Linked DNA regions of Chloroflexus aurantiacus J-10-fl. The protein of the gene in region 1 binds, or shares a complex with, the protein of each later gene. Links are inferred from orthologs where the notes say so. Each region holds a gene or a part of one and is shown in the gene's direction. Other genes may lie near its edges.

Region 1 (7,847 bases):
GAAACTCAGGTAGATGCCACTGTTACGTGCGCAAAGCGGAAATTGCAATCCACCGACAAAGATGTTGTGCTGCTGTGCACAGATGCCATGCACAACTGCATACATCTTCCATTCCAGCGGCATCCCCGGACTAAAGAGCAGCGCTACCAGCAGCGCACTAAAACTACCGGCGAAGATTGCTCCCCACGGCAGCGGACGTCGGGTTTCGGCCTGGCGCGCTGCAATGCGCTCTTGGGCCATCCGCAAAATCTCATCGGGTGTATACTCGCTCATCGTACCTCCGCTAATCGTTCGGCCAGTCGTTCGGCTGTGAGCGCACCTACGTGGCGAACGGCAATCGTTCCGTCGCTGTTGATGAAGAACGTCGTCGGCAAATTAATCACCCCATACCGTTCACCAATCACGCCATCACGGTCAGTGATGAGCGGGAAGCTGACTCCGACCTTCGGCGCAAAGGCACTGATCGCCTCAGTTGATTCATTGCGGTTCACCGCCAGAATGACCAGGTCGGGATTGGTACGCCGCGCCGCGTCGAGCGTCGGCATCTCTTCGACACACGGCAGGCACCATGTTGCCCAGAAGTTGACAATCACGGGCTTGCCCCGCAGATCGCTCAACTTGTATGTGCCATCGGCCAGGGTATAGCTAAAGTCGGGGGCCATCTCGCCGGGAATAGCCGCCCAGTCCGGTCGGGTGTCGATCAGACGACTTTCCGCCGCTATTGGTGTATCACCAACCAACAGCGCTTGACTGGGCGGTGTTGTGGTGCCACAGGCAACCAGGATCAGGCTGAGGAGAATGATCAATCGTTTCATCGTGCGCTTCGTCAGGTCTATGGTTCGTATACTCTTGGGTTTCATTGTACCACGCTTGCCGTGGCAGGTCGGCTTCATGGCGGAGTGGGTTATGTGTTTGGGACTGATCACCGGCAATCTTCACAGCTCGCGACCGGCAATAATGCTCGCATGCCAGCCAGGGTGTACTTCCTGCAACCGCGCGAATTCTTCGCGAGTGTAAACGAACAGATCAATGCCGACCGGAAATCCAACCGGCAAAAAGTCAGCGACTCGCTCGCGCGGCGGCTTGTCTGTGGCAGAGACGATCAGGCAGAGATCAACATCACTACCCGGTGACGGCAAACCGTTCACCCATGAACCAAACCAGATCACACGCTCAATTTGCGGGTGTTCTGAACGCAGTCTGGCGATATACTGCTCAACCGCCTGCTCGATACGAGCGCGATCAACTGATTTGATGACGACAGAATGTGAGGATGGCTTCGGCGTATTGGATGGCATGGTGTGCCTCTGTTGCAGTGTAGAAATCGGTAGGTGCTCCCGAATCGAAACCGTTTGGGTAGCGGGTAGGAATATAATGCTTGTCAAGTATACGTGCGTAATCGATCAGTTCTGGTGGAGTCTGGATAGACTCGGGCAAATTACCGATCAATACCGTAAGCGTATGCCCCCAGGCGTCCATTCCCAGTTTGTGGAATACAGCTTTGATCGCTTTTTCGGCAGCCTGTTGGGCAGCGAAACAGCTCCACTCATAATCTCCATCGTCGAGCGCATTGCGAGCGTGACGTAAATCTGCCTCTGCCTGTCGCCACCAGTCTTCGTAACGATTGCCCATCGCTATTCTCTCCGTAATGGCTAGAACCATTTTGTAAGCAGAATGTCTTATTGGACGAAATCTTGATAATCGTTAGCGCGGCCAGATTACTCTTCAATAGTCATCTCTGAAATCATACACCATGTCACAGGCTATTGCACAGAGTCAGATGTTGTAGAACCTGTTTCAAAAAACAGCTACTATGAGGGTATCTCATTTGTTGCCGACCGGTTCCATGATCGTAGATCGTAACGAGCACACCCTGCATTCGCGTGACCAGCCGGATCAACGACCTGACACGTGCCAGTTCGTGAGCAAGGCTGGCGCGGCAGCATGGCTGCCGCACTCCAAACGTCGCGACACGCGGATGATGAGCGAATAAGGCAACCAATCCAGCGCGTGATAGCACCACAGATGGTTGTTAGAGCGCGACAGCACAGCGTTTTATGAAATAATAGCGGGGCAGGCGAGAAGCATCCTCCCGCTCTCTTTCAATCACGTGATGCTGTGTAAGGTGTTGCACGAGCGCGGGCTGAAAGCCCAACGCACAGGGAGTAGATTCGGTGCCTCGTCTGTAACTCAGCAGGATGCCGTGAAGGGTTGACCAATGACGATTGCTTGCCAGGAGTGTCTGTTCTGCCGGTACCCGTAGGGACGTACCGCCTTGCACCCTGACGTTGCGTTCGCGGCACGGCTTACTCGTACCGGCGCTACCTTGTCAGTACTCTACACTTGCCCTGCGCTGCTGGCATGCGATCACACGTTCTGTTTACTCTCAGGGTAGCCCATAGGCAAGCTGTGTGCCCATCTTCTGCACTACCAACCCGCCCCATCACTCAGCATGTCGGACGCACCGCCCTACCTGGTTTATAATACCCCAATTGATAACCGATACGTGTCTCGTCTGCAACTGGTCACTCATGTCACTATCGTATCGCATTCGACAGTTTCGTAGCGCTGTACGTGCCCGGATCACACCCGCCGAATACGATCTGGTGCGTCATCTGTTGACGCCGGCAGAGCAGCGCCTGTTTCATCAGATGCCACGCTACGATCAGCGGCACTGCCTGGACGTGTATTACACGCTGGTCGCGGCAGGTGAACAAGATGTGTTTCTCCTGCGCGCCGCACTCTACCACGATTGTGGTAAAGTTGACGACCACGGACGGCCAATGGCGCTTGGCTGGTACGTGCTGGCAACTATTCTCAAACGCTGGCCGGCCCTGTACCTGATTGCTGCCCGTTTGATCGCGCCTATCGCTCTCTATGCTGGCCATGCCGCCCGTGGAGCACAGATGGCCGCTGCCGCCGGTTGTCCACCGGAAATTGTTGAAACCATACGTCATTACCATGATCCCAACCCCCGTGGTCGTGCTGCCCGCCTGCAGTGGGCCGATGAACAAAACTGATCTATGCCTTACGCCGTCACCTTACCAGAGTTCACCGGCCCTCTCGATCTGCTGTTGCGTCTGATCGAACGGGCCGAACTGGATATCACGACCATCGCCCTGGCCAGTGTCGCCGACCAGTACCTGGCCCACGTCCGTACATTAGAAGAGGTTGAACCGCGTGAACTGGCTGAGTTTGTGAGTATGGCAGCGCGGTTGATTCTGATCAAGTCACGAGCGCTGTTGCCCCGTTCACCAACTACACCTGCTGAGGCAGGTGACGAGGACGCAGGACAGCTTGTGGCCCAGTTGGAGTTGTACCGCCGTTTCAAACAGGCTGCCGAAGTCCTGCGCCGCTGGCAGGATCAGGGCCGGAGCACGTTTGTCCGTCTGGCCCCACCGCCGCTCCTCCCTGCTCCTGCCCCCATCAGCTATCGTATTACCGATCTGCTCCACGCGCTTGAACGTCGGCGTCAGCTCCAGTTGCCACTGGCTCAGCCTGAACCGATTGTACTCGCGCCACGATTGACGGTCGCCGAAGTGGCGGAGCGGATTCGTGCGCGGTTGGAACGAACGGCCTGGTTTGATTTTACCGATCTGCTGAGTAATGACCCAACGACCGAAGAGGTGATCGTCTCGTTTTGGGCGATGCTCGAACTGCTCAAGCGACGGGCGATTGTTGTCGAACAGACAATGCTATTCGGACCTATTCTCATCGGGCGAGGAACGGCACCCATTGTCACCGAACCGGCTGACGAAGATGAGTTGTAATTGCCGGCGGCATATGCGACAATGTGAATGATCATAACGAGGTAATCATGACTGACTCTGCGCATATGGCGGCTGATTCTACTCATCGCACGCTTCCGTTAGGCGATCTGCTGGCATTTGGCGATGCGTTACGTGCCGACGATACGCCCGAAAGCCTGCTGGCTGAGGTTGTCGAGACCTTACGCCGGATCGTCGGTAGTCCGGCAGTCTATGCCCGCTTACGCGACCTCGACAGTGATACGCTCTACGCAGTAGCCTTTGCCGGTGTTGATGCACCACTGGTCGAACGTTTACGGGCCACACCGATTGGGCCGGCAATCTACCAGCCACTCCTGCGCCCGGAATACCGACAGAGTAGTTCATACCTGATCCCGGCAGCAGTGCTCCCCCCCGATGTGCCGGATACCGAAGCGATTATTCCGGCCTCGGCACTGTTAACGCCGTTGCGCGGGCGGGGAGACCGCTTGATCGGCGTCATTGTGCTGGCATGGCCCGATCAACCCGACCTGGTCACTGTGCGTATGGTCGAAGCGATTGCCCGTCAGGCGGCGCTGGCAGTCGAAAATGTTCGCCTGGCCGAACGGAGCGCCCGCTTGCTGGCGAAAGAGCAACTGCTGGCTGAACTGGGGCGTGCGGTTGGGGCAACGCTTGATTTGGATACTATTTTGCATCAGACGATTGATCGGCTGGCTGCTGCATTCGGTAGTGGCCTGGTCGCACTGCTCGATAATCAAGAGACATTAATGGTCGTGGCAGCGGCACCGCCGCTCGACACATTGATCGGCAGGCAATTGCCGTTACTCTCTGGATCGCTGGCCTGGGTAGTGCAGAGCGGTCAGCCTTTTGTGGTAGACGATTGTCGGTTGCATGCCCCGGATATGGCTCTGTTCGGCCCCGACATCGCGTCGTGTATCATCGCCCCGTTGCGGAGTGGTGGTCGGGTGATCGGGATGCTGAGTGTAGTTAGCCGGCAGGCCGGCGTGTTCAGCGACGAAGATGTTGATCTGCTGGAGGCAATTGCCGCACAGGTGAGTGGGCCGGTCGTCAGCGCACGCCTCTACGCCGAGTCGCAACGACTGGCAGCGCAGGTGCAGAGGCGTGCCGATCAGCTCGCTGTGCTCAACTCGATTGCCCGCATCGTCACCGCAACGCTCGATCTGCGCGAGTCGCTGCCACTGGCAACAGAGCAGATACAGCGCGGTTTTGGTTATCCGCAGGTTGACCTCTTCCTGCTCGAAGAAGAGGCCAATGAGCTGATCCTGGTCGCATCCGCCGGTCGTTATGCACCAGAGCGAGTTGGCTATCGCCAACACATCAATCTGGGACTGGTCGGACGTGCAGCGCGGAGTGGTCGGATTGTGCGCGCCGAGGATGTCGCGGCAGAAGCAGATTATCTCGGTCTCAGCGAGCGGCTCGATATTCGTTCAGAGCTGTGTGTACCGCTGATCTCCAATGGCAAGACGCTGGGAGTGCTCAATATTGAATCGCCCGAACGAGCCGGCCTGACCGAAGAGGATGCAGCGGTACTGGAGACCGTCGCCGATATGCTGGCCGGTGCCGTAGAGAATGGGCGCCTCTACCAGCGGGCGCAGCAGGCTGCTGCCCTGGAAGAACGCAATCGCCTCGCCCGTGAATTACACGACAGCGTTAGTCAGCAGCTCTTCAGTATGACCCTGACCGCACAGGCCGCCCGATCACAGTTCGAGCGGAACCCGGCTCGCGTCCCGGCCCTGCTCGACCGGCTACACGAGACGGCAACTGCGGCGCTGGCCGAAATGCGTGCCCTAATCTTTCAGTTACGTCCGCCGGCACTGCGCGACCAGGGACTCGTCGCTGCTATTCAGCAACACGCCCAACATCTGGCCCATCGTGAAGGATTGCGGATAGAATTAAATGTAATCGGTGATGAGCGCCACGCGCGCGGCATCGAGCAACCCCTCTTTCGGATTGTTCAGGAGGCGCTCAATAACATTGTGAAGCATGCAGCCGCCCGCAATGTGCACGAATTCAATGCCGATCAGGTTGCGATTCGGGTCATTGACGATGGCAAAGGTTTCGATCCGGCGGCTCGCCCCTCTGGCGAAGGCCGACACCTCGGCTTACTCAGCATGCGCGAACGCGCAGCAGAATTGGGCGGTTCGTTCAACGTCCATTCTCGTCCTGGGGCCGGTGCCGAGGTTGAGGTTGTCGTGCCACTACGTGGTCGTCATGGCAATCTTGAACGACCTGAGTAACATGAGATGCGAGACAGGTAATACCAGTTGCTTGACATAATCAGCGACGTGGGAAGGGTAGCAAGAAGGGGGTAGGTGGATGGAACAGATTACGGTGCTGCTCATTGATGACCATCGCGTCGTGCGCCAGGGGTTGCGCGATTTTCTCGAATTACAACCCGATATCGAGGTAGTCGGAGAAGCGGGTAGTGGTGCCGAAGGTGTGGAACTGGCCCGTGAATTGCTGCCCGATGTGGTCTTGATGGATCTCGTCATGCCCGGTATTGATGGGGTCGAAACCACACGCCGCTTGAAAGCGGTTAGCCCCTCGTCACAGGTAATTGTCCTGACCAGTTTTGCCGACGACGACAAGGTCTTTCCTGCTATCAAAGCCGGCGCAATCTCATACCTGCTCAAAGACATCTCGCCCGAAGATCTGGCCCACGCGATCCGGGCGGCGTGTCGCGGTGAAGCCGTTCTTCATCCCGATGTGGCGGCCAAATTGATGCAGGAGTTCAATACGCCGCGCCCAAACGAAGCACCGGTCGAGCAGCTCACCCCGCGTGAGATGGATGTGCTGCGGCTGGTCGCGAAGGGTATGTCGAACAAGGAGATCGCCGAGACATTGATCGTCTCGGAAAAGACGGTCAAAACCCATATCAGCAATATTCTTTCAAAGCTACACCTGGCCGACCGTACCCAGGTAGCGATCTACGCCCTCCGCAAGCGGCTTGTCCCAATCGATGAGGAAGAATAATGACAGCACGGGTTGTATTACTGGGTACCGGAACAGGTTTGCCCGATCCTGATCGAGCGTATACGCATCTGGTCTGGGATGGGCCGGGTGGGCCATTCCTGGTTGATGTCGGTGGTGAGAGCTACCGTCGCATGCTGGCGGCCGGTATCGATCCACAGAGGCTCACCGGCGTTCTCCTGACCCACAGCCACTGTGATCACATTAACGGCTTACCGGCGCTCCTCTTCAGCCTCCGTCTGGGTGGGCGTACCGAACCGTTACCGATCTACAGCTTACCGGCAACCATCGAACTGACCGCCGCGTTCCTGGCCGCAGCGGGTCTGGAAGATTGTGCCACACCGGTCATCTGGCAACCAGTTACCCCCGGCGAACCCCTACAGCTTCGTGATGGCCTGGTCATCACGACGGCAATAACCGCGCACAGCCGACCCTGTCTTGCTCTGCGCTTTGCAGCTCCGAACGTGCCGGCAGTGTGCTATTCCTCTGATACTGAACCGTGTCCGGCAGTCGTCGATCTGGCTACCGGCGCACAGATATTGATCCACGAAGCGACCACTGCTGAACCATTTGCCGGCCATACCACCCCGCGTCAGGCCGGTGCCGTGGCCGCTGCTGCCGGTGTGCGTCGGCTTATCCTGGTACATTTCAGTCCACGCTGGACAATGCCGGTTGATCAGGCGTTGGCCGAAATTGCCGTCGGCGGTTTTCATGGTGACGCAGCAGTAGGGGTTGATCTACAAGAGCTAACCCTGCTTCCAGAGAGGTAGACTGTCGAACTACATCCACATCCCGCGAACGGTTAACTGCGCCTGGTGTCATCCGGCGTACAAACGCCATCAGGTTGGAGTGTTTGGTAACTCTGCGGCAATTGCCATTGCCATGTTACCTTGAAGCGCGGAAGGTATGCTCCCGCGCTTCCTGTACTCCGTTCCGCCCGAATGTGACACTCATAGCAAATCTGATCGCGTAGAAGTGATGACACAGGGCCAGCGCTGCTCTACCCCCTGGGAACGCGCGCCTCCGGCTCGCCCGATACCTGGCACACCGCGTGTTCTTTACCCACACTGAATTGTTCACACCCGATCCCAGGTCATTTTTGATATGAAG
Region 2 (6,542 bases), 410 kb from region 1 along the record:
CGAAGAATAACCGCCTCGCTGCGATACACTCGCTCTCGCATGGAACCTGTCGCCATTACGCGCCGTCGGGCTGTACCGGCGATGCGCCTTGTGCGGGTGTGGTTGATGCAAGTCCCCGTCGGTGACCCTCGTTGACTTGTCAGTCTGACCCGCAAAACAATTACCGTGCTGTCGTTAATCAGGCATGCACAATGAATGCCTTATCCTTGCACGCTGTATTATAGCCGCTCAGAGAAGGCCGATCAAGCGATATTTCACTTTACCACTTCGCCGGTCTGAAGTACAATAGTTCGTCGGTGTGCAAGTATCAGACAACGAAGGATCGATGTACCTCAAACGACTGGAAATTCAAGGTTTCAAGACATTCGCGACCCGTACCGTCTTTGAGTTTCAGCCCGGGATTACGGCTGTGGTCGGGCCGAACGGGAGTGGCAAATCAAACCTGGCCGATGCAGTGCGCTGGGTGCTCGGCGAGCAGAGCATGGCCGCGCTCCGCTGCAAACAGGCCGGCGAGCTGCTGTTTGCCGGTGGTGGCAAGCGTCCGCCGGCAGGACTGGCCGAGGTGGCGTTGACGATTGATAACAGCGACCGCCTCTTGCCCCTCGATTTCGATGAAGTGACAATCACCCGGCGCGTGACGCGAACAGGCGAGAATGAGTATTTCATCAACCGCGCTCGTGTCCGACTGCGCGATCTGTTGGCCGCCGTCGAACCACTCGGCGGTTCCTACACGATTATCAATCAGGGTCTGGTTGATGCCGCTCTCACCCTGCGCCCGTCCGAACGCCGCCGGCTGTTTGAAGATGCAGCCGAAATCGGCGGGTTCGAGCTACGCAAAGCCGAAGCCATCCGTCGCCTGCGCGAAAGCGAGACCAACTTGCAGCGCGTCGCCGACTTGCTGGCCGATCTCGAACCCCGCTTGCGCAGCCTGCGCCGTCAGGCCGGACAGGCCCGCCAGTACCGCGAATGGCAGGCCGAACTCCACACGCTGCTGGCTCGCTGGCATCACGCCGGATGGCGCGAAGCGCAGGCTCAGGAACAGCAGGCCCGGCTGCAAGCCCAACAGGCTGAAGACGAACTGGCCCGCCGGCGGGCCGTGCATGCCGGCGCAATGACCGCTGTTCAGGTACACCGGGCGGCCCTGCGCGAACGGCGTGAAGCGCTCGGCGAATTGCATCATCAGGCGGCACTCCTGCATCAGCAGGCAGAAGCGATCCAGCGCGATCTGGCAATCGAACAGGAACGGCTGGCAGCGACCATCCGGCGCAGCGAAGAGGTCGAACGGCAACTGACCATGCTGAGCGACCGCCGCCAGGCGACGACCGATGAGCGTGATCGGATTGCTGCTCAACTGGCCCAGATCGATCAAGAACTGATGACCATCCGGCAGCAGCTTGCCATGGCCGAACGCGAACAACAGGCAGACGCCCAGACACGAGCGAGTCTCGCCGCAGCCCTCACGACGGCCCAGGAACGCGCTTTACAGGCGACGCGCGCAGAGGCGCGTGTGCTCAGTCAGATTGATCAACTGACGGCCCAGCATGAACGGTTACATGGTGAAATTGAACGACTTGCAGCGACGTTACAGCAGGCAACTATCAATGCCACTACCGCCCAGGCCGCGGCTGCCAATGCGCAGATGGCTTTAACCGCTGCCGCGCAGGAATACCAGGCAAGCAGTACAGTCGTCCAAAGCACCAGGCAGGCCGTCGAACAGTTACGTCAAGCGCGTGCGGCACTCGATGAAGAGCGGGCCGGCTGTCGCCACACGCTGGCCGAACGCGAAGCCCGTCTGGAAGCGCTAACCCGGCTGGCCCGTTCCCACGCCGGAACATTTGCCGGCGTGCGCACCGCACTCGAATGGGCTGAACGTCACGGTCGCCGGTTCACCCTGGTACAGCAACTGATCCGGGTACCACCCGAACTGGAGACGGCCATCGAAGTGGCGCTGGGTGCCCGTCTGCAACACATTGTGGTTGAGCAGTGGCGCGACGCCGAAGATGCCATCGCCGAACTCCGCCGCACCGGCGTGGGCCGGGCCACCTTTCTCCCGCTCGACACCCTGCGCCGTCCAGATCACAGCCGTCGGCCTGCCTTCTCATCCCAGGTCATTGGCGTGGCCTCAGAACTGGTCACCTGCGATCCCGATTACGCTATCGTCGTCGATCAACTCCTCGGTCGCACCCTCGTTGTCACCGACCTGGCAACGGCACGCGCCGAAGTGCGCAATCTCCCCCCTGGCTGGACGATTGTCACCCTGGCCGGCGACCAGGTGCAGAGCGGCGGTGCAGTCACCGGTGGTGCACCAACCAAAGAGAGCGGTGCCCTGCGCCGCGAACGTGAACTGCGCGAACTACCGGAACAGGTTGCCGCTGCCCGATCAGCCCTGGCCGCCATTGACGAACGGCGCCAGGCGCTTGATCAGGAGTTGCAGGCAACCATTACCCGCCTCCGTAACGCCGAACAGGCCGAACGCGAAGCTCAACGGCGGCGCGATGCCGCCCGCAACGCGCTGGAGCAGGCGCAACATCGCGCCCGCCAGAGCGAGCAAGAGCAGCAATGGCTGGTGAACCAACAGGAACGTCTGCAACAGGAACTGACATCGCTAACCGCCCAACTCACCTCCCTGCGCGAACAACAAACTGCGTTGCGCCACGAGCGATCAGTTGCCGAGGCCGAACTGGCAGCGTTGCGCGAAAAGCAAGAACAGCAGGCCCAGGCCGATCGTGCCGGACAAGAGCGGCTGGCCAATCTACGGGCCACGCTGACCGCCGGCGAAAGCCGGCAGCGCATGCTCGCCGAATTGCTTGCCGGCCACGAACGCACCCTGGCCGATCTCACGCGCCAGGCTCACGACCTTGAGGCGACCCTAAACGCGCTCCGCAGCGAACGGATCGAGCGTGAAGCTGGTTACGCCACCATGATCACCCGCCAGCAACAGCTCTTGAGCGACCTGCAAACCCTGCGGAGTCACATCGAACCGCTGGAAGCAGAGATAGGCGCTGCGGAAGCTGAACTGTCTCAGCTTGAAGCAGCCGAGGTTCAGGCAACCAACGACCTGCTGGCTGCGGAAGCCGAACACAGCCGGCTCGTGCGCGAAGCGCAACGCGCCAGCGACCGGCTCGAAACACTCTTCGAGCGCGCCGCTGCCGATGGAGTTGACCTGACGGCCCCACCGCCGGCTGAGGAAGGGCCACCGCTATCCGAACTACCGGCAGCCATCGAAGCGTTACGGGCACGCATCCTACGCCTTGGCGTCGTCAATCCCCTCGCACTGGAAGAGTATGAAGAAGCGGCGAACCGCCATGCCTTCCTGACCAGCCAGGCTGCCGATCTACGGGCTGCCAGTGCCACCCTGCACCAGCTCATTGCCGAACTCGACGAAGCAATGCACAGCCGCTTCGAGCACACCTTCAATGCAGTAGCCGGCGAATTCAGTGCCGTATTCCAGGAACTCTTCGGCGGTGGCAGTGCCCGCCTCGAACTCGTCGAAAGCACCGACAGCGACGAACACAACGGCAAGCGCACTGCGCCGGGCGTAGAGATCATTGCCCGCCCGCCGGGCAAACGACCACAAAACATCGCCCTCCTCTCCGGCGGCGAGCGCACACTCACGGCGGTGGCGCTCCTCTTCGCCATCCTGAAAGTCAACCCCAGCCCCTTCTGCATTCTCGACGAAACCGACGCCGCCCTCGACGAGAGCAACATCGGGCGATTCCGCACCATGCTCCAGCGCCTCACCGACCGTACCCAATTCATCGTCATCACCCACAACCGTGGTACGATAGAAGTAGCCGACACCCTGTACGGCGTAAGCATGGGTGACGACGGAGCATCACGGGTTGTCTCGCTGCGTGTCGCCGAATACGTGGGAACAGCGCCATGATCAATGCCGCCGAATTAAGCGACATCCTGAGTGGTCGAGTCGGATCAATCACCATCACCCCCACTGGTGAGCGGCGGATCGACGATCCGCCGCCGGGGGCCATCCTACCCGGCAGCTTCAACCCATTGCACGCTGGTCATCTCGGCATGCAACGGGCCGTAGTCATCATGACCGGAAAACCAGTCCACTTCGAGCTAACAGTCCGAAACGCCGACAAAGGCGAACTCGCGCTTGAAGAGATTGAACGTCGGATCGCCCAATTCCAGCACCGCCACCACGTCATCCTCGCCGCCGCCCCCCTCTTCGTCCAGAAAGCCCGCCTCTACCCCGGTCGGGCATTCGTCCTCGGCTACGACACCGCCCTGCGCCTCGTAACCCCTCGCTACTACGGCGACGAAGCGGCAATGTTCGCCGCCTTCGCCGAACTGGCCGCAGCCGGATGCCGCTTCTTCGTCGCCGGGCGCCAGATCAACGGGCGCTTCTACACCCTCGCCGATCTGCAACTACCGGCAGGCTACGAACAGCTCTTCACCCCCATCCCCGAAGACCTCTTCCGCCGGGATATTTCTTCGACAGAGCTGCGGGCACAACGCGAGCGGGAGCGGGGAAGTAGCTGAAATGTGGCGAATAGCCCACTCTTCGTATACAATATGATCCTGCTGTTGCAGGATCAGAGAAATCAGGCATGAATACCATTCGAGCTATCGATCTATTTTGTGGTATTGGTGGTAATTCCTGCGGTGCGCGAGCGGCAGGGATCGACATCGCTGCCGGTTTCGACAAATGGGCACTCGCCGGACAGGTATTTCAGGATAACTTCCCGGAAGCACGATTTTACAACGTTGATCTTGCCATCCTGTCACGAAGGCAGATTCACCACTTTCACGAAACAATTGGTCACGTTGATCTTATTCTTGCTTCACCGGAGTGTACCAGCCACAGCGTGGCACGAGGCGCGAGTCCGAAAGACAAGGCCAGCCTTCGCCTTTCCTGGAATGTCTGGCGGTTTGCAGAAGTGTTTCAACCACGATGGGTAGTGGTTGAAAATGTTCCCGCTTTTCGTTTATGGGAACACTACAGACATTTTCTTGAGATCATGCAGCGTAGTGGTTATCGTGTTTTGGAGCAGATGCTGGTTGCCAGTGCATTCGGTGTGCCGCAAAGACGCCGTCGCCTGTATCTGCTCTTCGACCGTGATCGTGAACCACGCGCAGTTGTGCCCTGTCGTTATGAACCACTTCCAGCATCGTATGCGATAAACCTCAATGGCTCCTATCGTTATACACCACTGGTAACTGCAAACCGGGCTGCCCGCACGCTGGTAAGAGCACAGAACGCTATCGATGTTCTGGGCAGGGATACACCCTTTTTGCTCGTGTATTACGGTTCGGACAAAGCTGGTGGCTGGCAGTCACTTGACACACCACTGCGCACCATTACAACCCTGGACCGCTTTGCACTGGTGCGCCCGGACGGTCGTGGCGGCCATGAGATGCGAATGCTTCAGCCGCCTGAATTGAAAAAAGCGATGGGGTTTCCGCCGGAATTTGTCATTAATCACGGTAACCGCAGAGAACAGATTAAGATGTTGGGAAACGCCGTGTGTCCGCCAGTGATGCAGGCTATCGTTCAGACGCTGATTGCTGATACATGACCAACGATACGCTGCTTCCATTCAGCTCCGATGAGGTACAGGCCCTGCGTGTAGCGTTACACCAATGGGGGGCTGAGCATGTACGCTCATTTCCGTGGCGGCAAACGACGGACCCATACCATATCTTACTGGCAGAGATTTTGCTACATCGGACACAGGTAAAGCAGGTTGTGCCGGTATATGAAGCCTTCCTGGCCCGCTATCCTGATCTCACATCGCTCTCACAGGCATCTCAGGGTGACATCTATCAAATGCTCGGTTCACTGGGGTTAACCTGGCGATCCCGGTTGTTCTACGAGATGCTTCAGGCAATTGCCACTCGCTACCACGGCAACGTTCCACGCCGCAAAGAGGATTTGCTCTCCCTTCCCGGTATCAGTGATTACATTGCCAGTGCTGTACGTTGCTTTGCCTGGAACGAGCCAGAGGTTCTACTTGACACCAATACCGTGCGCATTACCGGACGACTGCTGGGCTGGCCGGTCAGAGACTCATCCCGACGCAGCGCACGCTTTCGGCACGCACTTGCTTCGCTCCTCGACCATGAACAGCCACGAATGTTCAACTACGCCCTGCTCGATCTGGCGCACCTGGTTTGCCTGACGCGCCGGCAACCGCTCTGCGCCCAATGCCCGCTCAACACCTGGTGTACCTTCGCAACACAGGAGTCCACGGCGTGACATCCGCTCACGATCTGACCGTCTGTCCATTTGTTGTCGGACCCAAAATTACCGATCTGCATCTGTTCGTGGGGCGAACAGAATAGCTGGAGCAGACCATGAAAAAGAAACAGTTATGTCGTGAAGACGTGCAGAGCACCTCCCGATTGTATTTGAGCGTGGTCAGGAATACTTCCGCGAAATCTGGACTCAGAATCTTGACGAGAGCAGTCATGAACTGCTATGTTACATGCTAACGCCTTCGTGCGTGCCGTTGAATGCCGATCATTAGGCAGTTACCCGCTGACTGGTGCAGAAAGAACGGTTAAAACCTTCCCTGCAC

Evidence for each region.
Region 2: the proteins of CAUR_RS16965 (region 1) and smc are in contact, whole or in part, in a crystal structure (PDB 3ZGX), measured with the Bacillus subtilis proteins. The link is inferred for Chloroflexus aurantiacus J-10-fl from one-to-one orthologs.

What each region holds. Positions count from the first base shown.
Region 1 is NC_010175.1:4,330,030-4,337,876, forward strand. What follows is about bases 1,962-4,896. They hold CAUR_RS16965 (segregation and condensation protein A), read left to right. Parts: upstream 1,962-3,023; coding sequence 3,024-3,770; downstream 3,771-4,896. Other genes in these bases: CAUR_RS16960 (HDIG domain-containing metalloprotein), read left to right, coding at 2,532-3,020; CAUR_RS16970 (sensor histidine kinase), read left to right, coding at 3,818-4,896. Also shown: CAUR_RS16940 (DUF2085 domain-containing protein), read right to left, coding at 1-273; CAUR_RS16945 (TlpA family protein disulfide reductase), read right to left, coding at 270-815; CAUR_RS16950 (nucleotidyltransferase domain-containing protein), read right to left, coding at 936-1,298; CAUR_RS16955 (HEPN domain-containing protein), read right to left, coding at 1,243-1,632; more of CAUR_RS16970, read left to right, coding at 4,897-6,004; CAUR_RS16975 (response regulator), read left to right, coding at 6,084-6,740; CAUR_RS16980 (MBL fold metallo-hydrolase), read left to right, coding at 6,740-7,507; CAUR_RS16985 (HEPN domain-containing protein), read right to left, coding at 7,814-7,847. UniProt on the Bacillus subtilis protein: Participates in chromosomal partition during cell division. May act via the formation of a condensin-like complex containing Smc and ScpB that pull DNA away from mid-cell into both cell halves.
Region 2 is NC_010175.1:3,924,383-3,930,924, reverse strand. The notes cover bases 1-4,086. They hold smc (chromosome segregation protein SMC), read left to right. Parts: upstream 1-325; coding sequence 326-3,886; downstream 3,887-4,086. Other genes in these bases: CAUR_RS15360 (nucleotidyl transferase family protein), read left to right, coding at 3,883-4,086; recO (DNA repair protein RecO), read right to left, coding at 1-41. Outside these bases: more of CAUR_RS15360, read left to right, coding at 4,087-4,503; CAUR_RS15355 (DNA cytosine methyltransferase), read left to right, coding at 4,572-5,540; CAUR_RS15350 (HhH-GPD family protein), read left to right, coding at 5,537-6,220. UniProt on the Bacillus subtilis protein: Required for chromosome condensation and partitioning.